3 regions of the Lentzea sp. genome follow, and region 1 is predicted to be linked to each of the others. Evidence: riboswitches for the same ligand, from Rfam matches in the RefSeq annotation. Region 1 holds a riboswitch; each other region holds the start of a gene.
What was found. A riboswitch is a leader RNA that binds a small molecule or an ion and turns the genes downstream of it on or off. The one in region 1 is predicted to bind cobalamin.
Positions count from the first base shown of each region.

Region 2: it holds a riboswitch for cobalamin, as region 1 does, so the genes downstream of both, metE (5-methyltetrahydropteroyltriglutamate--homocysteine S-methyltransferase) here and VF330_RS13560 (putative cobaltochelatase) in region 1, are expected to answer to the same signal.
Region 3: it holds a riboswitch for cobalamin, as region 1 does, so the genes downstream of both, cobN (cobaltochelatase subunit CobN) here and VF330_RS13560 (putative cobaltochelatase) in region 1, are expected to answer to the same signal.

Region 1 is NZ_DASVFL010000107.1:9,537-16,810, forward strand. Features, by position in the region: gene VF330_RS13535 (serine protease) at 1-209, shown strand, start outside; gene VF330_RS13540 (GNAT family N-acetyltransferase) at 223-681, shown strand; gene VF330_RS13545 (8-amino-7-oxononanoate synthase) at 635-1,810, opposite strand; gene VF330_RS13550 (hypothetical protein) at 1,872-2,933, shown strand; gene VF330_RS13555 (threonine aldolase family protein) at 2,953-3,915, shown strand; cobalamin riboswitch at 3,947-4,077, shown strand; gene VF330_RS13560 (putative cobaltochelatase) at 4,118-6,049, shown strand; gene cobO (cob(I)yrinic acid a,c-diamide adenosyltransferase) at 6,060-6,674, shown strand; gene VF330_RS13570 (cobyrinate a,c-diamide synthase) at 6,682-7,274, shown strand, end outside.
Region 2 is NZ_DASVFL010000209.1:13,840-21,113, forward strand. Features, by position in the region: gene VF330_RS23135 (MMPL family transporter) at 1-860, shown strand, start outside; gene VF330_RS23140 (HAMP domain-containing sensor histidine kinase) at 888-2,303, opposite strand; gene VF330_RS23145 (response regulator transcription factor) at 2,300-2,983, opposite strand; cobalamin riboswitch at 3,172-3,409, shown strand; gene metE (5-methyltetrahydropteroyltriglutamate--homocysteine S-methyltransferase) at 3,527-5,842, shown strand; gene VF330_RS23155 (methylenetetrahydrofolate reductase) at 5,839-6,714, shown strand; gene VF330_RS23160 (class I SAM-dependent methyltransferase) at 6,878-7,274, opposite strand, start outside.
Region 3 is NZ_DASVFL010000284.1:8,730-16,003, forward strand. Features, by position in the region: gene VF330_RS30120 (ATP-binding protein) at 1-1,363, shown strand, start outside; gene VF330_RS30125 (hypothetical protein) at 1,593-1,829, shown strand; gene cobN (cobaltochelatase subunit CobN) at 1,843-5,409, opposite strand; adenosylcobalamin (AdoCbl) riboswitch at 5,455-5,547, opposite strand; gene VF330_RS30135 (hypothetical protein) at 5,586-6,566, shown strand; gene VF330_RS30140 (precorrin-8X methylmutase) at 6,563-7,183, shown strand; partial or broken gene VF330_RS30145 (SAM-dependent methyltransferase) at 7,180-7,274, shown strand, end outside.

The DNA of each region.
Region 1 (7,274 bases):
GCTCGCTGAAGGAGCCGGACTACCGGCCGGGCGCGATGCTGTGCGCCGGACGCGGTGGCCGTGACGCGTGCACGGGCGACTCGGGCGGTCCGCTGGTCGTGCGGGGCAGGCTCGCGGGCGTCGTGTCGTTCGGCCGCGGGTGCGCGCGTCCCGATGAACCGGGCGTCTACACCAGGCTGGCTCACTACCGGTCCGCTCTGGGCTTCTGATATCCAAGGTTCGGTGCGAACCACACCGTTTCCCGCCACCCTGCGGCGGCAGTGGGGCCTCGATCTGAGCCCCGGCCAGCTCTACGCCATCCTGCGGCTGCGCCAGGACGTCTTCGTCGTCGAGCAGAACTGCGTCTACCGCGACGTCGACGGACGCGACCTGGACCAGGGCACCCGGCACTTCTGGCTGGAGGCGGACGGGTCGCACGACCCGCTCGCGTACCTGCGGCTGCTGGAGGAACCCGGCGGCGCGTTCCGCATCGGACGCGTCGTCACCGCCCGCATGGCCCGCGGCCGGGGCTTCAGCCGCCGGCTCATGCAAGCCGCGCTGGCCGACGTCGGCGCCGCGCCGTGCGTGCTCGACGCGCAGACGTACGTGGCGCCGTTCTACGCGTCGTTCGGGTTCGTGGCCGAGGGCGAGGAGTTCATCGAGGACGGGATTCCACACCTGCGGATGCGGCGCACTCCCTGATCACGCGCACCGCGCGCTCGACGTCGGCCTCGGTCAGGTCGGCGCGCGCGGTGAGCCGCAGCCTGCTGACCTGGTCGGGCACCGACGGCGGCCGGAAGCAGCCGACGACCACGCCGTTCGCGCGGCAGGCCTCCGCCCAGCGGACCGCCTGCTCCGGGCCCGGCGCCCGCACGCTGACCACGGCGGCCGTGGGCGTGCTGGCCTGGAACCCGGCTTCCTTCAGGCGGTTGCTCAGGTCGTGCGCCACCGTCAGCGCGCGCTCGGCGCGGTCCGGTTCCTCGCGCAGGATCCTGATCGCCGCGAGCGCCGCCGCCGCGCTGCTGGGCGCGAGACCGGTGTCGAAGGTGAACGTGCGCGCGGTGTCGATCAGGTGCTTGATCACGCGGCTCGGGCCGAGCACCGCGCCGCCCTGGGAGCCGAGCGACTTGCTGAGCGTGAGCGTCGTGACGACGTCCGGCGCCCTCATCAGGCCCGCCTCGGCCACCGCGCCCCGTCCGCCCGGCCCGACGACGCCGAGCCCGTGCGCGTCGTCGACGACCAGGGCCGCCCCGGTCGCGCGGCACGCCTCGTGCAGCTCGGTCAGCGGGGCGATGTCGCCGTCGACGCTGAAGACCGAGTCCGTGACGACGATCGCGCGGCGCTTGCCGCGGGTCTCCAGGGCGTGCCGGACCTTGCGGACGTCGCAGTGGTCCGCGACGACGACGTCGGCCTTCGACAGCCGCGTGCCGTCGATCAGCGACGCGTGGATGTACTGGTCGGCGACGATCGCCGTGCCGGGACCGGACAGCGCCGCGACCGCGCCGAGGTTCGCCATGTAGCCGCTGCTGAACACCAGCGCCGACTGCGCGCCGCAGAAGTTCGCGAGCTCGAACTCCAGCTCGTTGTGCAGCTCCGTCGACCCGGTGACCAGGCGCGATCCCGTCGAGCCCGCGCCCCACTTCAGCGTGGCGGCCGCCGCGGCACCGGCGACGCGCTTGTCCTTCGCGAGCCCGAGGTAGTCGTTGCTGGCGAGGTCGAGATCGGTCGAGCCCGCCTTGCGCGGGCGCACGCGCCGGGTCAGACCCGCCTTGGCCCGCGCTTCGGAGCGGACGTCGATCCAGTCGAACGTCGCCTCACCGTCGGTGGACACTGCCTCGGTTGTGCTCACGGTCACCGCCTGAGTCTCCCATCCGCCCACTAGCGTGCGGCTCGTGGACCTGTTCACCTTCACGCGCGCCGAACTCACCTCGCCGGTGCAGTTCGTCGACGGCCGCTGGGTGGTGTCCGCCCACGACGACGTGCGCGCCGTGCTGGCCGACCCGGTCACGTTCCTGCCCGACAACGCGCTGACCGCCGTCACGCCGGTCGTGCCCGCCGCGTTGCGCACCCTGGTCAGGGCCCGCTTCTCGCTGCCGCCGACCTTGGCCAACAACGGCTCGTCGTCGCACGCCCGGCTGCGCAGGCTGGTGGCGTCGTTCTTCACGCCGGCCCGCGTCGCCGCAGCGGAGCCTCGCATCCGGTCCCTGGTCGTGGAACGGCTGGGTGGTGAGGATCTCGTGCGCTCGCTCGCCTGGGACCTGCCCGCGATCGTGCTGGTGGAGCTCCTCGGCCTGGAGAACGTCGACATCCCGGCGCTCAAGCGGTGGAGCTCCGGGTCGCTCGAGTTCTTCTGGGGCTCGCTCTCGCGCGAACGGCAGCTGGAGCTGGTCGACGACGTCGGCGAGTTCCACCAGTGGCTGGTCAAGCGCTACCACGCGCGGGACGGCGAGCTGTTCCGCGCGCTGGCCGACGCCGGTGTGTCCGCGGAGGACTCCGCCGGTCTCTGCTACTTCCTGCTGATCGCCGGGCAGGAGACCACGACCCAGCTGCTGTCCACGGCGTTGCGCCGCGCTCTGCAGGACCGCGCGCTGTGGGCGCGGCTGCCGTCGCCCGGTGTCGCTGAGGACTTCGTGGAGCACGTGCTGCGGACCGAGACGCCCGTGGTGACGTGGCGCCGGCTGACCGCGCGTGAGGTGGTCCTGTCCGGTGTGCGCGTGCCCGCCGGTGCGGAGCTCGTGCTGGTGTTGACCGGTGAGGAGACCGACCCGCGTCACCTGGCGTTCGGGTACGGGCGCCACTTCTGCCTCGGTGCCGGGCTGGCCCGGCTGGAGGCCGCGGTGACGTTGCGGACGGTGGCCTCCCACGAGCCGGCGCTGGAGCTGGCGGGTCCCGAACCGGAGTGGCTGCACCTGCTGTCGTTCCGCGCGCCGAAGTCGGTGGCCGTGAGGCGTTGACCTGATGTTTGATGCGGGTGTGTTGAATCGCCAGCTCTCCGGAGTCCACAAGAAGACGCTGCTGGAGACGCTCGGCCCTGTGCCGGACGTCGACCCAGACCGCTACGGGGACGGCGGCCCGGTGGGCGCCCTGGAAACCCGCGTCGCCCAGCTGCTCGGCACCGAGGCGGCGCTGTTCGTGCCGACGGGGACCATGGCCCAGCAGATCGCCCTGAGGTGCTGGGCCGACCGCACCCACAACCCGATCGTGGCGATGCACCCGCAGGCCCACCCGCTGCACCACGAGGACGACGCGCTGACCGTGCTGTCCGGCCTGCGCCCGGTCAAGGTCCGCGACGCCGACGTCGGCACCTGCCCGGAGCCGTACGGGACGCTGCTGCTGGAGGTGCCCGACCGCGAGGCCGGGTTCGTCCTGCCGACCTGGGACGAGCTGACGTCGCTGGTCGACCTCGCCCGCGAACGCGACGCGGTCGTGCACCTCGACGGCGCGCGGCTGTGGGAGAGCGCGCACGGCCTCGGCAAGCCGTTGCCCGAGATCGCCGGCCTGTTCGACTCGGTGTACGTGTCGTTCTACAAGTCCCTCGAGGGCATCTCCGGCGCCGCGCTCGCGGGCAGCCAGGACTTCGTCGACCAGGCGCGGGTCTGGCGGCACCGGTACGGCGGCATGCTGTTCCAGCAGTGGCCGGCCGCGCTGTCCGCACTGCACGGTCTCGACACCGTGCTGCCGAAGCTGGGGTCGTACGTCGAGCACGCCAAGGTCGTGGCGGCCGCGATGGGACTGCCCGAGCCCCACACCCACCAGTTCGCGCTGCACCTGCCCGGTGACCCGAAGCGGCTGACCGAGCTGAGCGGGAAGTTCCTCGGGTCGTTCTGGCCGTCGGGGACGCTCGCGAAGACCGAGGTCACGATCGCCGGGCCCGCGCTGGAGTGGACGGCGGACGAGGTGGCGCGGGCCTGGGCGGAGTTCCGGAGCCTGCTCTGAGGGCGATGTCGCTCACCTGGCTGTTGGTCGCACGGGTGCGGAATGCGACGATGCCGGGGCTGTGAGGGGAGCGCGAGGAAGCCGGTGCGAATCCGGCGCCGTCCCGCGACTGTGACCGGGGAGACCCGGGAGTCAGGAACTCGTCCCCCTCTTACTCCGACCGACCACGGGCGTGGACACCCGAGGAAGGACTTCACCGCGCATGTTCCCCTTTTCGGCTGTCGTCGGACACGACGACCTCCGGCTGGCCCTGCTGCTGAACGCCGTGCACCCCGGCATCGGCGGTGTCCTCGTCCGCGGCGAGAAGGGGACCGCGAAGTCGACGATCGTGCGTGCCCTCGCCGCGTTGCTGCCGGAGCTGGACGTCTCGAAGGACTGCCGGTTCGGCTGCGCGCCCGGCACGACCGACTGCCCCGACGCGCCGCACGACGGCGTGGAGCGCAGGCCGGCGAAGCTCGTCGAGCTGCCGGTCGGTGCCACCGAGGACCGGCTGGTCGGGTCGCTCGACCTGGAGAAGGCGCTGACCGAGGGTGTGCGGGCGTTCCAGCCCGGGCTGCTGGCCTCGGCGCACCGGGGCGTGCTCTACGTCGACGAGGTCAACCTGCTGCACGACCACCTGGTCGACCTGCTGCTCGACGCCGCCGCGATGGGGCGCGCGCACGTCGAGCGCGAGGGCGTCTCGGTCTCGCACCCGTCGCAGTTCCTGCTGGTCGGCACCATGAACCCGGAGGAGGGCGAGCTGCGGCCGCAGCTGCTCGACCGGTTCGGGCTCACCGTGCAGGTCAAGGCCGCGCGGGACGTGGGCGTGCGCACCGAGGTCATCCGGCGCCGGCTCGCCTACGAGGCGGACCCCGTCGCGTTCGCCGCGCGGTGGGAAGCCGAGGACGCCGAGCTGCGGCAGCGGATCGCGGACGCCAAGGCGAAGCTGCCCGGGGTGTCCCTTCCGGACGGTGAGCTGCGCAGGATCGCCGCCGTCTGCGCGGCTTTCGAGGTCGACGGCATGCGCGCGGACCTCGTCGTCGCCCGTGCCGCCACGGCCCACGCCGCCTGGCGGGGAGCCGGGAGCGTCGAGGAACTGGACGTCGAGGCCGCGGTCCGGCTCGCCCTGCCGCACCGGCGCCGCCGCGACCCGTTCGACGAGCCCGGCATCGAGGAACAGCAGCTCGAGGACGCCATGCGCGAGGCGGCCGAGCACGCCGAGGAACCGGACCAGGGCCCTGACGACGAGGGTCCCGACGACGACGGACCCGGCGGCGGTGAGCTGCCCGAACCGCAGGACGGTCCGCGGGACAGCCCGCCGCGCAACGGCGACGCGCCCCAGGACCGCCCGGCGCCGGAACCCGCGCCCGCGTTCAAGGCGCGGGTGCTGGAGGTGCCCGGCGTCGGCGAAGGCGCGCCCGGCAAGCGTTCCCGGGCCCGCGCCCGCACCGGCCGGGTCGTCCGTTCGTCCACAGTGGACGGCAGTGGTCTGCACCTGGTCGACACCCTCGCGAACGCCGCACCGCACCAGGCCGCGCGCGGCCGCAGCGGTCCCGGACTGCTGCTCACCGCGGCCGACCTGCGCAAGGCGGTCCGCGAGGGCAAGGAGTCGAACCTCGTCCTGTTCGTCGTCGACGCCTCCGGCTCGATGGCGGCGCAGAAGCGGATGTCGGCGGTCAGCGGCGCGGTGATCTCGTTGCTGCGCGACGCCTACCAGCGCCGCGACAAGGTCGGCGTGGTCACGTTCCGCGGCAGCCAGGCCGAGGTCTCGCTGCCCCCGACCACCTCCGTCGACGCCGCGGCCACGCGCTTGAAGAAGATGCGCACGGGCGGCCGGACCCCGCTCGCGGACGGCCTGCTCAAGGCCCACCGGGTGCTGGAGGTCGAACGGCTCCGCGACCCGCGCAAACGGCCTTTGGTGGTGCTGCTGACCGACGGCCGCGCCACGTCGTCCGGCCTCGGCGGCGACCCGACCGGGGACGCGCTCAAGGCCGCCGGCCTGCTCGACCAGACCGCCGTCGTGGTCGTCGACTGCGAACAGGGCCACGTCCGCCTCGGCCTCGCGCAGAAGGTCGCCGACGCGCTGCGGGGCACCTGCGTCCGTCTCGACCAGCTCAGCGCCGACCACCTCGCCGGCGTCGTCCGGGCAGCGTGAGGAGAACCCGATGCCACAAGGACAACCGGTCGAGGTCCCGAAGGACGGCCTGACCACCCGGCAGCGCCGCAACCGGCCGTTGCTGATGCTGCACACCGGGGAGATGAAGGGGAAGTCGACGTCGGCGTTCGGCCTGGCGCTGCGCGGCTGGAACCAGGGCTGGGACATCGGCGTGTTCCAGTTCGTGAAGTCCGCCAAGTGGAAGGTCGGCGAGGAGTCCGCGTTCAAGGCGCTCGGCCGGCTGCACGACGAGACCGGCGAGGGCGGCGCCGTCGAGTGGCACAAGATGGGCGAGGGCTGGTCCTGGACCCGCAAGCAGGGCACCGAGGACGACCACGCCGACGCCGCGCGCGAGGGCTGGGCGGAGATCGCGCGGCGGATCCGCTCCGAACGCCACGGCCTCTACGTGCTCGACGAGTTCACCTACCCGCTGCACTGGGGCTGGATCGACGTGGACGAGGTCGTGGACGTCCTGGCGAACCGGCCCGGCCACCAGCACGTCGTGATCACCGGCCGGTACGCGCCGCAGCGGCTCGCCGACGCCGCCGACCTGGTGGTGGAGATGACCAAGGTCAAGCACCCGATGGACGCCGGGCAGAAGGGCCAGCGGGGGATCGAGTGGTGAGCAGGTGGTGAACCGTCTCGTCATCGCGGCCCCCGCCTCGGGCAGCGGCAAGACCACCGTCGCGACGGGCCTGATGGCGGCGCTGCGCGCGGCCGGGTCGCGGGTCGCGCCGTTCAAGGTCGGCCCCGACTACATCGACCCCGGCTACCACTCGCTCGCCACCGGGCGGCCCGGCCGCAACCTCGACCCGGTCATGGTCGGCGAGCAGCGCGTTCCCGGCCTCTTCGCGCACGGCGCCAAGGGCTGCGACATCGCCGTGGTCGAGGGCGTCATGGGCCTGTTCGACGGCCGCGTCGACACCGCGGGCATCGGCTCGACCGCGCACGTCGCCAAGCTGATCAACGCGCCCGTGCTGTTCGTCGTGGACGCGCGCGGGCAGAGCCGGTCGCTCGCGGCGCTGCTGCACGGGTTCCGCGGCTACGACCCCACGGTCCGGCTCGGCGGCGTGATCCTCAACCAGGTCGGGTCCGAGCGGCACGAGCAGGTGCTGCGGTCGGCGTGCGACGAGGTCGGCCTCGACGTGCTCGGCGTGCTGCCGCGCGATCCGCAGTTCTCCCTGCCGTCACGGCACCTGGGCCTCGTCACGGCGGCGGAGCACGG
Region 2 (7,274 bases), on a different contig from region 1:
GCCAGCCGATGACGGTCTTCACGCGGCCGGCGCAACAGGAGCGGGTGCTCGACGTCGTCAAGGGCGTCCAGGGTGTGGCAGTGGCCGTTCCGGGGGAGACCCGCGGTGGCTGGGCCGACATCTCGGTGTTCCCGAAGGACGCGCCGGACACCGCTGCGGAGTACGACACGATCAAGCGGGTGCGCACCGCCGTGCACGCGGTGACCGGGGCGGAGGCGATCGTCGGCGGACCCAGCGCGGAGCACCTCGACACCGAGGAGACCACCAGCCGCGACGAGAAGCTGGTGATCCCGCTGGTGCTCGTCGTCGTCCTGATCGTCCTCGCGCTGCTGCTGCGCGCCGTGGTGGCCCCGCTGGTCCTGATGGCCACCGTGGTCGTCTCGTTCGCGGCGGCCTTCGGCGGCAGCGTGTTCGTCTTCGACACGGTCCTCGGGTTCAAGGGCGTCGACTACTCGGTGCCGCTGCTGGCGTTCCTGTTCCTGGTGGCGCTCGGCGTCGACTACAACATCTTCCTGGCCAGCCGGGCCCGGGAGGAGGCAGTGCGCCTGGGCACCCGGCAGGGCATGCTCAAGGCCCTGTCCGCCACCGGTGGTGTGATCACCTCGGCGGGCCTGGTCCTCGCGGCCACGTTCGGTGTCCTCGTCTCGCTCCCGCTGGTGATGCTGATCGAGGTCGGGTTCCTGGTCGCCTTCGGCGTGCTGCTCGACGCCCTGCTGGTGCGGTCGGTCCTGGTGCCCGCCCTCACCCTGCTGATCGGCCGGCGGATGTGGTGGCCCAGCAGGTTGTCCCGGCCGGGGGACGAGCTGCCGACAGTGCAACAGCCGCTCGTCGCCGACGAGGAGCCCGCTCTGCAACGGTGACTGCGGACGAAGATCCGGGCCGAGGACTCAGTCCCCGGCCCGGATCTTCGTCACGGGCCCGGCGGCCGGAGCTGCCGGGAGTTCGACCCGCAGCAGCGCGCCACCGCGGGAGGAACGGGCGACGCCGGCCCGGCCGCCGTGGGCGTCGACGACCCGCTGCACGATCGACAGCCCCAGACCGGATCCCGGCAACGCCCGTGCGCTGTCGGCGCGGTAGAAGCGGTCGAACACCCGCGGCACGTCGGCGGCGTCGATGCCCGGCCCGGCGTCGTCGACCTCCAGCACCGCCGACGCGCCCCGAGCGCGGAGCCGGACCTGGATCGGCTGGTCCGCGGGGGACCACTTGCCGGCGTTGTCGACGAGGTTGAGCACGGCCCGCTGGAGCGCGGCGGGACGCCCGCTCACCCACACCGAGTCCACGTCGAGCGCGACCTCGACGTCGGGTGCGCGGGAGCTCGCCCTGGTCGCGGCGGCCACCACCACGTCGGCGAGGTCGAGCAGTTCGGTGTTCTCGTCGGTGACGTCACCGCGCGCCAGGTCGGTCAGCTCGGCGGCGAGGGTGCTCAGCTCGGCCACCTGGGCACCGAGGTCGGTGAGCAGCCGGGTCCGGCTCGCCGAGGGCAGTGCGCTGTCCAGGGTGCCGCGCCGGTCGAGCTTGATCAGCAGCTCGATGTTGAGGCGCAGGCTGGTGAGCGGGGTCTTGAGCTCGTGGGCGGCGTCCTCGGCGAGCAGCCGCTGGGCCAGCCGGGAGTCCCGCAGCGCGGCGAGCATGTCGTTGATCGCCTGGATGAGCTGCCGGATCTCCCCGCCGCCCTCGTCCGGGATGCCGGCGTCGAGGTCGCGGGTCTGCGCGACCCGGACCGCGGCGGCGGTCAGCCGGTCGATCGGCGCCAGCCCGGTCCGTGCCACGGCCCGCCCGACGAAGGCGCCGCAGACGACGCAGAGCAGCCCGATCAGCAGCATGCCGAACCCGAACTCGTTGATCGGCGTGTCGTCGGCGGCGCGGGCCACCTGGACCGCACCGCCGCCCGCCCGCAGCGTGTAGACGAGGTAGCCGTCGTCGTCGCTGTCGCGCGACTCCATCAGGTCGGCCGACGCGCCCTGGGCCACGCGCCCAGCTTGCTCGCTGACCGGGGGCAGCGCGGGCTGGCCGTCCGGCGTCCGGACCGAGCCGTCGGGCAGGACGACCCGCACCAGCCGGCCGGATCCGGGATACGGCGGCAGCTCGACCCGCGCCAGACCGGCGCGCTCCGCGTTCGCCGCCAGGAAGCGGGAGTCGGCGCGCAGCTGCTCCTCCACGGTGGTGCGCAGCTCCCCGTCCAGCAGCTCGCTGGCCACCTGGAAGGCCAGGAACACGCTGGCCGCGATGGCCGTCGCCGCGATCACCGTCAGCCGGGTCCGCAGGGACTGCCGACGCCACCACCGGGGCAACCGCCTGCTCACGGAGGGGTCTCCCGCACCGTGTACCCGAGGCCGCGCCGTGTGTGGATCAACCGCGGCTCGCCCCCGGCCTCCATCTTGCGGCGCAGGTAGCTCACGTACACCTGGAGGTTGTTGGAGGTGACGCTCATGTCGAAGCCCCAGATCGCCTCGAACAGCTCACCCCGGGTCAGCACCCTGGTCGCGTTGCGCACGAGGACCTCCAGCAGGAAGAACTCGGTCCGCGTCAGGTGGAGCGGCCGCTCGCCCCGCCACGCCTCGAACCTGTCGGGATCGACCCGCAGGTCGGCGAACGCCAGGACCGGCGACTCGTCGTCACCCGGCACCCGGCGGCGCAGCAGGGCCCGGACCCTGGCCAGCAGCTCCTCGGTGGCGAACGGCTTGGGCAGGTAGTCGTCGGCGCCCGCGTCCAGCCCCGCGACCCGGTCGGACACCTGGTCGCGGGCGGTCAGCATCAGCACCGGCAGGTCCCGGCCCGCCGCCCGCAACCGTCGGCAGGTCTCCACCCCGCCGAGGCGGGGCATCATCACGTCGAGGATCAGCAGATCCGGCGCGTCGTCACCGATCCCGTCGAGCACGGCGAGCCCGTTGGCGACGGTGCTGGTGTCGTACCCCTCGACCTGCAACACCCGTTCCAGGGACTCGCGGATGGCCGCCTCGTCGTCCGCGATCATGATCCGCACGCCGGTCCGTCCCCCTCCGGTCGATGGTTTTGCCGCACATCGTCCCGGATGAACCTGAGGGCAACGTTAGAGCGTCACCACCCGGCCTCACCCGCGCGCCCGTCCGGCACACCGCTACGGGCGGGTGGCGTCGGTTCCGGCTCTCCCAGGCCGGGACGACACCTGGTGATCAGGCGGCCCCGTGCCGCTACAGTGGGTGTGCAGCTGGTTCGGCCTCCGTGAGCACGATGGCGGTGGCCGAGGCAAGAGGGAACCCGGTGAGAGTCCGGGACTGCCCCGCAGCGGTGAGTGGGAACGACCGCCATCAGCCTCTTCGAGAGGCGAGCACTGAGCCCGAGCCGGGTTTGGGAAGCGATGGCCAGTAGGAACCCGGCGTGAGCCGGACCGCCCACGAGTCCGAAGACCTGCCCGCTGTGCATCCACGACCGTGGGTGCAGGCCGAGACCTCGCGGGTGGGTCGTTGGCGGTTCACGGCCGGGCATCGGTCGTGGGTTGTCACGCGCTCGTTCCGCAGGTCCACGTGGACTCGCGAAGGAGAGCCCCGTGACCCAGACCGTTCCGACCAGCCGCGCGACCGTGTACGGCTATCCGCGCCAGGGTGCGCAACGACAGCTGAAGAAGGCGATCGAGTCGTACTGGGCCGGTCGTGGCGACGCCGATGCCCTGCTCGGCACGGCTCGCGAGCTGCGGCAGCAGAGTCTCGCGGAGCTGCGCGCGGCCGGTGTCGACGAGGTGCCGAGCAACTACTTCTCGTTCTACGACCACGTGCTGGACACGGCCTGGATGCTCGGTGCGGTTCCCGAGCGCCACCTCGCCGCTGTGCCGGACACGACGACTCCCGCGGGTCAGCTCGACCGCTACTTCGCGATGGCGCGCGGCACGGCCGACGCCGCGCCGCTGGAGATGACGAAGTGGTTCGACACGAACTACCACTACCTCGTGCCCGAACTCGGGCCGGACACCCGCTTCACCCTGGACGCGACCAAGCCCCTCACCGAGTTCGCCGAGGCGAAGGCCGAGGGCGTCACCACCCGTCCGGTGCTCGTCGGCCCGGTCACGTTCCTGTTGCTGGCCAAGGACACGACGGGCACGGATGGGTTCCAGCCCCTCGACCTGCTGGATCGGATCGTGCCGCTGTACGTGGACCTGCTGCGTCAGCTGCGCGAGGCCGGTGCGGAGTGGGTCCAGCTCGACGAGCCCGTCCTCGTGACCGACCAGCCGGCGGACGTGCTGGCCAGGGTCGCCGAGACCTACGCGGTGCTGGCCGCGGAGCAGGTGCGGCCGAAGATCTTCGTCGCGTCGTACTTCGACCGGCTCGGCGACGCGTTGCCGGTGCTGGCCGCCGCGCCGGTCGAAGGTCTGGCGGTCGACTTCACCGGCAACGCCGCCGCGAACCTCGACGCGCTCGCGGCCGTGGGCGGGATCCCGGACAAGCGGCTGGTCGCCGGTGTCGTCAACGGCCGCAACATCTGGGCCGCCGACCTCGCGGCCGCGCTGAGCACCCTCGGCACCCTGCTGGGGCTCGCCGGGACCGTGGACGTCGCCGCGTCCTGCTCGCTGTTGCACGTGCCGCTCGACGTGACGCTGGAGGCCGGCCTCGACTCCGAGATCGCCGGCTGGCTGGCGTTCGCCCGGCAGAAGCTCGACGAGATCGTCACGTTGCGCCGCGGGCTGACCGCGGGACGGTCCGCGATCGCCACCGTGGTGCACGTCAACAAGACCCGGCTCGCCTCGCGTGCCTCCTCCCCGGTCGTGAAGGTGCCCGCAGTGCGGGAACGGGTCGCCGCCGTCACCGAGTCGGACCTGCACCGGGCGAGCACGTACGGCGTGCGGAGCAAGACCCAGCGGGAGCGGTTGAACCTGCCCGAGCTGCCCACGACCACGATCGGGTCGTTCCCGCAGACGCAGGAACTGCGCAAGGCCCGCGCGGCACTGCGGGCGGGCGACCTCGGCCAGGACGCCTACCTGGAGGCGATGCGCGCGGAGATCCGTTCCGTCATCGCCGAACAGGAGAAGATCGGTTTGGACGTGCTGGTGCACGGCGAGCCCGAACGCAACGACATGGTGCAGTACTTCGGTGAGCAGCTCACGGGATTCCTTGCCACGCAACACGGTTGGGTGCAGTCCTACGGCACGCGCTACGTGCGGCCGCCGCTGATCGTCGGCGACGTGGCCCGCCTGGCGCCGATGACCGTGGAGTGGTCCACGTACGCGCAGAGCCGGACCGAGCGTCCGGTCAAGGGAATGCTGACCGGTCCGGTGACGATGCTGGCGTGGTCGTTCGTCCGCGACGACCAGCCGGAGGGTGACACCGCACGGCAGGTCGCGCTCGCGTTGCGCGACGAGGTGGCGGACCTCGAGGCGGCGGGCATCTCCGTGATCCAGGTCGACGAGCCGGCGCTGCGGGAGACCCTGCCGCTGCGCACCGCCGACCGAGCCGTGTACCTGGACTGGGCGGTCACGTCGTTCCAGCTCTCGACGGCGGGCGTCCGCGACGACACGCAGATCCACACGCACATGTGCTACGCCGAGTTCGGGGACGTCTTGCAGGCCATTGTGGACATGGACGCCGACGTGATCAGCCTGGAAGCGGCGCGGTCGAACATGGCCATCGTCGACGGCCTCGCCCAAGCCGGGTATCCGAACGAGGCAGGCCCTGGCGTGTGGGACATCCACTCGCCACGCGTCCCGTCCGTCGAGGAGATCGCCGGCCACCTGCGCGTGGCGACCGCGGCCTTCCCGGCGGAGCGCTTGTGGGTCAACCCGGACTGCGGCCTCAAGACCCGCGGTTACCCGGAGGTGCGGGCCACCTTGAGCAACCTGGTCGCGGCCACCCGGCAGCTGAGGGCCCGCGCGTGACGAGTGGGCAGATTTCCCCGCGGCGTGCGCTCACCGCGCACGCCGCGGGCTCCGCGCGCCTCAGCACGGTCCGGGAGCGCCCGGCCGCCGACGGGCCGGTGCTGTCGCTGGAGTCGCTGAGACCGGGGTTCGTGTCCGTCACCTACGGCGCGGGCGGGTCGACCCGCGACAACACGATCGCGGTGGCGGCACGGATCGCCGACGACACCACGATGCTGCCGGTGGTCCACCTGACCGCGGTCGGCCACTCGGTGCGCGATCTGCGGGCGTTCGTCGGGGCGCTGGCCGACGCGGGAATCGTCAACGTGCTGGCGTTGCGGGGAGATCCGCCCGGTGATGTCGCCGGCGAGTGGGTCCGCCACCCGGAAGGTGTCGAGTACGCGAGCGAGCTGGTGACACTGCTGCGTGAGCACGGCGACTTCTGCGTCGGGGTGGCGGCGTTCCCGCATCGGCATCCTCGCTCGGCGAGCGTCGAGGAGGACTCGGCGCACTTCGTGGCGAAGTGCCGGGCGGGAGCGGACTACGCGATCACGCAGATGTTCTTCGACGCGGACGACTACCTGAGGCTTCGAGATCGGGTGGCGGCCGCGGGCTGTGCCACACCGATCATCCCGTCGCTGATGCCGGTCACGACCATGAGGACCATCGCGCGGTCGGAGCAGTTGTCCGGAGCACCGTTCCCGCCGCACCTGGCGGAGCGGTTCGCCGCCATCGCGGACGATCCCGCGGCCGTGCGGTCGCTCGGCGTCGAACAGGCGATCCTGCTCGGGCGACGGCTGTTGTCCGAAGGAGTACCAGGCCTGCACTTCGTCACGTTCAACTTCGCCCGAGCCACCTCCGAGGTGGTCGCAGAACTTCCGATCCTTTCCTGATGTCCCCGAAACCACGCCGCATTCGTGGACGGTCCGGAGACGCTCTGGTCGGGTCACCACGCGATGCGCCAGAACCGTGACGTGGTGACGGGGGTGGCCTCTTGCGGCCACCCCCGTCACCTGCAAGCCCCCCGTGCAGCGAACGGGAACGGTTCCCGTCCGCTCAGCGCACGGCGACCAGCACGTGGTCGTCGCCGTACTGCCAGACGACCCCGACGTCGCTGAACCCGGCCCGCAGCAGTGCTTCCTCGTGCCAGCGCACGCTGAGGTCGTTGCCGTAGCCGCCCGCCTTGGTGGTCAGCTCCTCCTCGGTGAACAACTCGCGCAGCCCGGCATCGGAGCGGGCCTCGTCCCACCAGGCGCGCCAGTCCTCGTTCGCGAGCACACCCGCTCGTTCAGCGTGGCGGTCGCGCACGAACTCGGCCAGCTCCCGCAGCACCGGCTGCTCGAAGTGCAGGTGGTCGCCGTTGACCAGCACCCCACCGGGACGGATCACCTCGGCCAGGTCCGCGTAGACGCCGCGCAGACGGTCGGGTTCGAGCCAGTGCAACGCGGTGGTC
Region 3 (7,274 bases), on a different contig from region 1:
CAACCTGCCCGGTGCCACGGCACGGCTGCGCGAGGCGTTCCAGTCCGATGTGGACGACGAGCGGACGGCCGTGGCGCTGTCCTACGCCCTGCACGCGGAGGGAAACGCGGACGGGCTGACGGCGTTGCTGTCCGGCGGTTCGCCCTGGGCGCGCGCACATCTGGTGGTGCACGGGCTGGCGTGGCAGGAAGCCGTGCCGTCGCCGGTCCCGCTCGACACGCCCGCCGGGGTGCTGCACCACGTCATGGTCGGGGACATCACGGCGGCCGAGGCCGTGGCACGGGTGTCGGCCGGGGACGTGCTGTCGTCGCTGGCGTCCGCGATGACGCTGAACCTCGCCGACTCGCTGGACGAGGCGCTGACGGTGCTCGACGACGTGGACCGCGCGCAGGCACCGGCATTGCGGGCGCTGACGTACGTGATGCGCGGCAACGTCCAGCGCCGCAAGGGAGATCTCGTCTCCGCCCGCGCCGACCTGGAGCTGGCGGAGGACCACCTGCGGCAGGACCGGCGCTGGCACGCGGTCTCGGCGTGGCACGCCGCGCTGCTGGCCGACATCCTGCTGGAGGAGGGCCGGCTGGACGAGGCCGAGTCGTTGATCACCGCCTCGTCGACGGACGGCGCCCGGCGCGTGTGGCAGTACGGCGGGCTGCTGACCGTGCGCGGCCGCCTGCTGACCGCGCGGGGCGACGATCACGAGGCCCTGGAAGCGTTCCTGGCCGCGGGCCGGCACTGCGCGCAGTGGCCGTACCGCAACCCCGCGCCGCTGGCGTGGCGGTCGGGCGCGGCACTGGCCTGCGCGGCGATCGGCGACTCGGAACGGGCGCGCGAGCTCGCGGTCGAAGAGGTCGCGCTGGCACGGGCCTGGGGTGCGCCGCGCGCGTTGGGCATGGCGTTGCGCGCGGAGGGCCGGGTGACCGCGGGCGCGGCCGGGCGGACGTTGCTCGAAGAAGCCGTGGCGGTGCTGCGGAACTCCCCCGCCCGCCTGGAACTGGCGCGCGCGTTGGTGGATCTCGGCGTGGTGGTGCGACGCCAGGGCGACACGGCCGGTGCGCGGGTGTGCCTGCGGGACGCGGTGGACCTGGCGCAGAAGTGCGGATCCGCCGCGATGGCCGCGCGCGCCTACTCCGAGCTGGTGGCGACGAACGCCGGACCCCGGCGGATGCGCCAGACCGGGCCGACCGCGCTGACCCCGGCCGAGCACCAGGTGGCGGAGCTGGCCGCCCGCGGCCGCACCGACGAGGAGATCGCGTCGACGCTGCTCATCCCCGAGGAGGCCGTCGAACTGGCGCTGTCGGGGATCTACCGCAAGCTCGGGGTCGCGGGCCGCCTGCAGCTGTCGAATGCCCTGTTCGTGGACTAGTCCTGACCCGTTCGGCCGATGATCGCACTGCGACGTCCGGCCTGTCTTCTGCGCATGGCGAGCGAGTTCCAGAGGTACGAGGTCACCCCGGTCTTCGAGGCGCTCACCGCGCGCTGGGTGGAGCTGCGCGGCGGGGACGAGGAGAAGCTGTCGCAGGTGATGATGGGCTGGTGGGACGCCCTGCGGTCGGCGGCGGGCCGGGACAGGGTGTCGCTGGACGGCGGACGCGATGTTCTCCGCCGCCGCCGCCGACGCGGACAACGACGACTACGTCTCGCAGGACGAGTACCGCACGATGATCCGCGCGTGGCTCGGCCACGACGGCCCCGTCGACTTCGCGCGGCTCGACCTCGACGGCGACGGCAGGCTGTCGCGCCGCGAGTTCGTCCAGCTGTGGATGGAGTTCTGGGCCGGTGACGACGCCGAGGCCCCCGGCTCCTACGCCTTCGGAGCGGTGAAGGCGTAGGAGCGCCGGCGGGTCAGACGCCGTCCTCCAGGTCGCCCTCGGTCTCCAGGTAGGCCGCCCGCAGCGCGTCCAGGGTGGACTCCTCCGGGTGCTCCCACATCTTGCGCTCGGCCGCCTCCAGCAGCCGTTCGGCGATGCCGTGCAACGCCCACGGGTTCGACGTCTGGAGGAACTTGCGGGTCTCCGGGTCGAGCACGTAGGTCTCGGTGAGCTTCTCGTACATCCAGTCCGCGACGACACCGGTCGTGGCGTCGTAGCCGAACAGGTACTCGACCGTGGCCTGGAGCTCGAACGCGCCCTTGTAGCCGTGGTTGCGCATCGCCCCGACCCAGCGCGGGTTCACCACGCGGGCGCGGAAGATCCGCGAGGTCTCCTCCGTCAGAGTCCGCGTCCGCACCGCTTCCGGGCGGGTGCTGTCGCCGACGTACGCGGCGGGTGCCTTGCCCGTCAACGCCTTCACCATCGTGACCATGCCGCCGTGGTACTGGAAGTAGTCGTCCGAGTCGGCGATGTCGTGCTCGCGGGTGTCGATGTTCTTGGCCGCCACCGCGATCCGCCGGTACGCCGACTCCATGTCCCCGCGCGCCGCGACGCCGTCGACCCCGCGGCCGTAGGCGTAGCCGCCCCACACCGCGTACACCTCGGCGATGTCGGACGAGTCGCGCCAGTTGCGGCTGTCGATCAACGGCAGCACGCCCGCGCCGTACGCGCCCGGCTTGGACCCGAAGATCCGCAGCGTCGCCCTGCGCTCGTCGCCGTGCTCCTGGAGGTCCGCGAGCATGTGCGCCCGCACGAAGTTGTGCTCGGCGGGCTCGTCGAGCGCGGCCACCAGCTGCACCGCGTCGTCCAGGAGGGACACGACGTGCGGGAAGGCGTCGCGGAAGAACCCGGAGATCCGGACCGTCACGTCGACGCGCGGCCGTTCCAGCTCCTCCAGCGGGACGACCTCCAGCCCGGTGACGCGGCGGGACTGGTCGTCCCAGACCGGCCGCACGCCCATCAGCGCGAACACCTCGGCGATGTCGTCGCCGGCCGTGCGCATCGCGGACGTGCCCCAGACCGACAGGCCCACCGACGGCGGCCACTCGCCGTCGTTCTCGGACCGGTAGCGCTCCAGCAACGAGTCGGCCATCGCCTGGCCGGTCTCCCACGCGAGGCGCGACGGGATCGCCTTCGGGTCGACCGAGTAGAAGTTCCGGCCGGTCGGCAGCACGTTCACCAGGCCGCGCAACGGGGAACCGGACGGGCCGGCCGGGATGTAGCCGCCGTCCAGCGCGTGCAGGACGTTCGTCATCTCGTCCGTGGTGCGCGCCAGTCGTGGCACCACTTCCAGAGCGGCGAACTCGAGGATCTTCTGCACGTCGGCCGACTCGTGCAAGGTCTTGGCGGTCTCGGCGTTCCAGCCCGCGTCCTCCATCGCCTGGACGAGAGCGCGTGCCTCTTCCTCGATGGCGTCGACGTCTTCACGGGCGGTGGTCGTGAGACCGAGGGCTTCGCGCAGACCGGGCAGCGCGGCGACCTGACCGCCCCACATCTGCCGCGCCTGCAGCATGGCGAGCACGAGGTTGACGCGCACGGAACCGGTCGGCGCCTCGCCGAGGACGTGCAGGCCGTCGCGGATCTGGACGTCCTTGACCTCGCACAGCCAGCCGTCGACGTGCAGGATGAACTCGTCGAACTCCGCGTCGTGCGGCCGGTCGTCGAGCCCCAGGTCGTGGTCGAGCTTCGCGGCCTTGATCAGCGTCCAGATCTGCGCGCGGATCGCCGGCACCTTGGCCGGGTCCATCGCGGAGATGTTCCCGTACTCGTCGAGCAGCTGCTCCAGGCGCGCGATGTCGCCGTAGCTGTCGGCGCGGGCCATCGGCGGCACGAGGTGGTCGACGAGGGTGGCGTGCGCGCGGCGCTTGGCCTGCGTGCCCTCGCCGGGGTCGTTGACGAGGAACGGGTAGATCAGCGGCAGGTCGCCGAGGGCGGCGTCCGTGCCGCAGGACGCCGACATGCCGACGGTCTTGCCGGGCAACCACTCCAGGTTGCCGTGCTTGCCGACGTGCACGACGGCGTCGGCGCCGAAGCTCGACTCGATCCACCGGTAGGCCGCGAGGTAGTGGTGCGACGGCGGCAGGTCGGGGTCGTGGTAGATCGCGATCGGGTTCTCGCCGAACCCGCGCGGCGGCTGGACGACCACGGTGACGTTGCCGGACCGCAGCGCGGCCAGGACGATCTCGCCGTCCTTCGACCTGCTGCGGTCGACGAACAGCTCACCGGGCGCCGGGCCCCAGTGCTCCTCCATCGACTCGCGGAAGTCCTCGGGCAGCGTGTCGTAGAACTCGCGGTAGTCGGCCGCGGCGATGCGGATCGGGTTGCTCTCGAACTGCTCCTGCGTGAGCCAGTCGGCGTCCTGGCCGCCGGCGGCGATCAGGGCGTGGATCAGCTTGTCGCCGTCGAGCTCGTCGACGCCCGGCAGCTCGTTCCCGATGTCGTACCCGTGCTCCCGCATGGCCTTGAGCAGTCGCACGGTGGAGGCGGGCGTGTCGAGGCCGACGGCGTTGCCGATGCGCGAGTGCTTCGTCGGGTACGCCGACAGCATCACGACGACCTTGCGCTCCGCGACGGGGATGTGGCGCAGGCGGCCGTGGCGCAGCGCGATGCCGGCGACGCGCAGCGCCCGTTCCGGGTCGGCCACGTAGACCGTGAGGCCGTCTTCGTCGATCTCCTTGAAGGAGAACGGGACGGTGATGATCCGGCCGTCGAACTCGGGGATCGCCACCTGGGTCGCGGTGTCCAAAGGGGACAGTCCGTCGTCGTTGGAGTCCCACGTCTCGCGGCTGGACGTGAGGCACAGCCCCTGCAGGATCGGCACGTCCAGCTCCGCCAGCGCACCGACGTCCCACGCGTCGTCGTCGCCACCGGCGGACGCCTTGGCGGGGTTCGTGCCGCCGGCCGCGAGGACCGTGACGACCAGCGCGTCGGCCTGGCGCAGCGTGTCGAGCAGCTCGGGCTCGGCGGTGCGCAGCGAGGAGCAGTAGACGGGCAGCGCCCGGCCGCCCTTCTCCTCGACCGCGTCGCACAGGGAGTGCACGAACGCCGTGTTCCCGGCCACGTGGTGCGCGCGGTAGTAGAGCACCGCGACCGTCGGACCCTCCGCCGCCGACGGCTCGCGTTCCAGCACACCCCAGGTGGGCGTGGCCTTCGGGCGTTCGAAGCCGTGGCCCGTCAGCAGGATCGTGTCGGAGAGGAACTTGTGCAGCTCGGCGAGGTTCGCGGGCCCGCCGTGGGCGAGGTAGAGGTGCGCCTCCGCGCAGACGCCGCCGGGCACCGTCGACAGCTCCATGAGCGCGGCGTCGGGCTGCATCTCACCGCCGAGGACGACCACGGGCAGGCCGCTCGCGAGCAGCCAGTCGAGGCCCTCCTCCCACATCCGGCGGCCGCCGAGGATGCGCACGAGGACGAGGCCGACGCCGTCGACCAGGGCGGGCAGGTCGTCGGCGGTGAGCCGCGCGGGGTTGCCGAGCCGGTACTCGGCGCCGCTCGCACGCGCCGACAGCAGGTCGGTGTCGGAGGTCGACAGCAGCAGGATCACGCAGGCTCCATCCCTCGTGGGGTCCTCGCCCCAGGTTGCGGGTCGCGGCGAAGCGGAGTTCCTGACTCCCAGCGGGTTCGCTGGTCACAGTGGCGGGACCGCGCCGGATTCGCACCGGCTTCCTCCTGCGCTTCGTCGTTCGGGCTCACCCTAACCGGCGGGTTACAGTCCGACCTATGCGTAGTCACCCGGATGCCTGCCCCGGCGCCGTCGAGCTGCACGCCGCGGCCGACGGCGGCTTGGCACGCGTCCGCGTGCCGGGTGGCACTCTCACCGCCGCTCAGTGGGACGTCGTGCGCACCGCCGCGGCGGAACTCGGCAACGGCGTCATCGAGCTGACCTCGCGGGCGAACCTGCAGCTCAGGGGCGTCACGGACGGTCTGGAGCTGGGTGCCCGGTTGCGTGCGGCGGGGCTGTTGCCGTCGGAGACGCACGAGCGCGTCCGCAACATCATCGCGGCGCCGTTGGAGGACAACCAGGCGCTGGTCGACGAGATCGACGCGGCGCTGTGCGCGGACCCGTCGCTGGCCGCGTTGCCGGGCAGGTTCCTCGTCACGGCCGGCGCCGCGGTGAGCGGCCTCGGCGGCGACTTCGGGCTGGTCGGGGACGTGCTCCTGCTGGCCGGTACCGATACAGGTGTCCGAGTTCACGATCCCGTCAACGCCGTCGTCACCGCCGCCCGGCTGTTCCAGGAGCTGCGCGGCACCGCGTGGCGCCTGTCCGAAGTGGACGACGGTGTGCGAAAGATCACCGCGCACTTCGGGGCCGCCACCTCGGAACGCATCGCCCCGGCTGTGACTCCTGTCGCACCTTCACCTTTGACCCCAGGCGTTCCGCTCGGCCGTCTCGACGCCCACCAGCTGCCCGGCGTCGCGCTGCGGCTGACCCCGTGGCGGAGCTTGGTCGTGCCGGCGGGCACCGACACGTCCGGCCTGATCACCGACCCCGCATCGCCGTGGCACGGCGTGAGCGCGTGCACCGGACGGCCGGGCTGCGCGAAGTCGTTGTCGGACGTGCGCGCCGACGCCCGCGCCTGGCTGGGGACCCCGCACTCGCGGCCCGTGCACTGGTCGGGTTGCTCACGCCGGTGTGGTCGTCCCGCCGGCGATGTGATCGAGTTCGTCGCGACCGGCGGCGGCTACGAGGAGATCAGGTGACGGAGTACATCAGGGACGGGGCGGAGATCTACCGCCAGTCCTTCGCCACCATCCGCGCGGAGTCGGACCTCACCAGGTTCCCCGGCGACGTCGCGAAAGTCGTCGTCCGCATGATCCACGCGTGCGGCATGACCGACCTGCCGGACGACGTCGCGTTCTCGCCGGACGTCGTCCGCGACGCGCGCGCCGCGCTCCAGGCCGGTGCGCCGATCCTGTGCGACGCCAACATGGTCGCGTCCGGGGTGACGCGCCGCCGGCTGCCGAAGGACAACGAGGTCCTCTGCTACCTCCAGGACCCGCGCACCCCGCTGCGCGCGAGGGAGATCGGCAACACCCGCAGCGCCGCCGCGCTCGAGCTGCTCGCGGACCGCTTCGAGGGCGCCGTGGTCGCGATCGGCAACGCCCCCACCGCCTTGTTCCACCTCCTCGACCTGATCGCCGCCGGAGCCCCGCGCCCCGCCGCGGTGCTGGGCATCCCGGTCGGGTTCATCGGGGCGGCGGAGTCCAAGGAAGCGCTGGCCGCGACGGATCTGGAGCACCTCGTGGTGCGCGGCCGGCGCGGCGGGAGCGCCATGACGGCGGCGGCTATCAACGCGATTGCGAGCGAAGAAGAATGACGGGCAAGCTCTACGGTGTCGGCCTCGGTCCCGGCGACCCCGAACTCGTGACGGTCAAGGCGGCCCGGCTCATCCGGGAGGCCGACGTGGT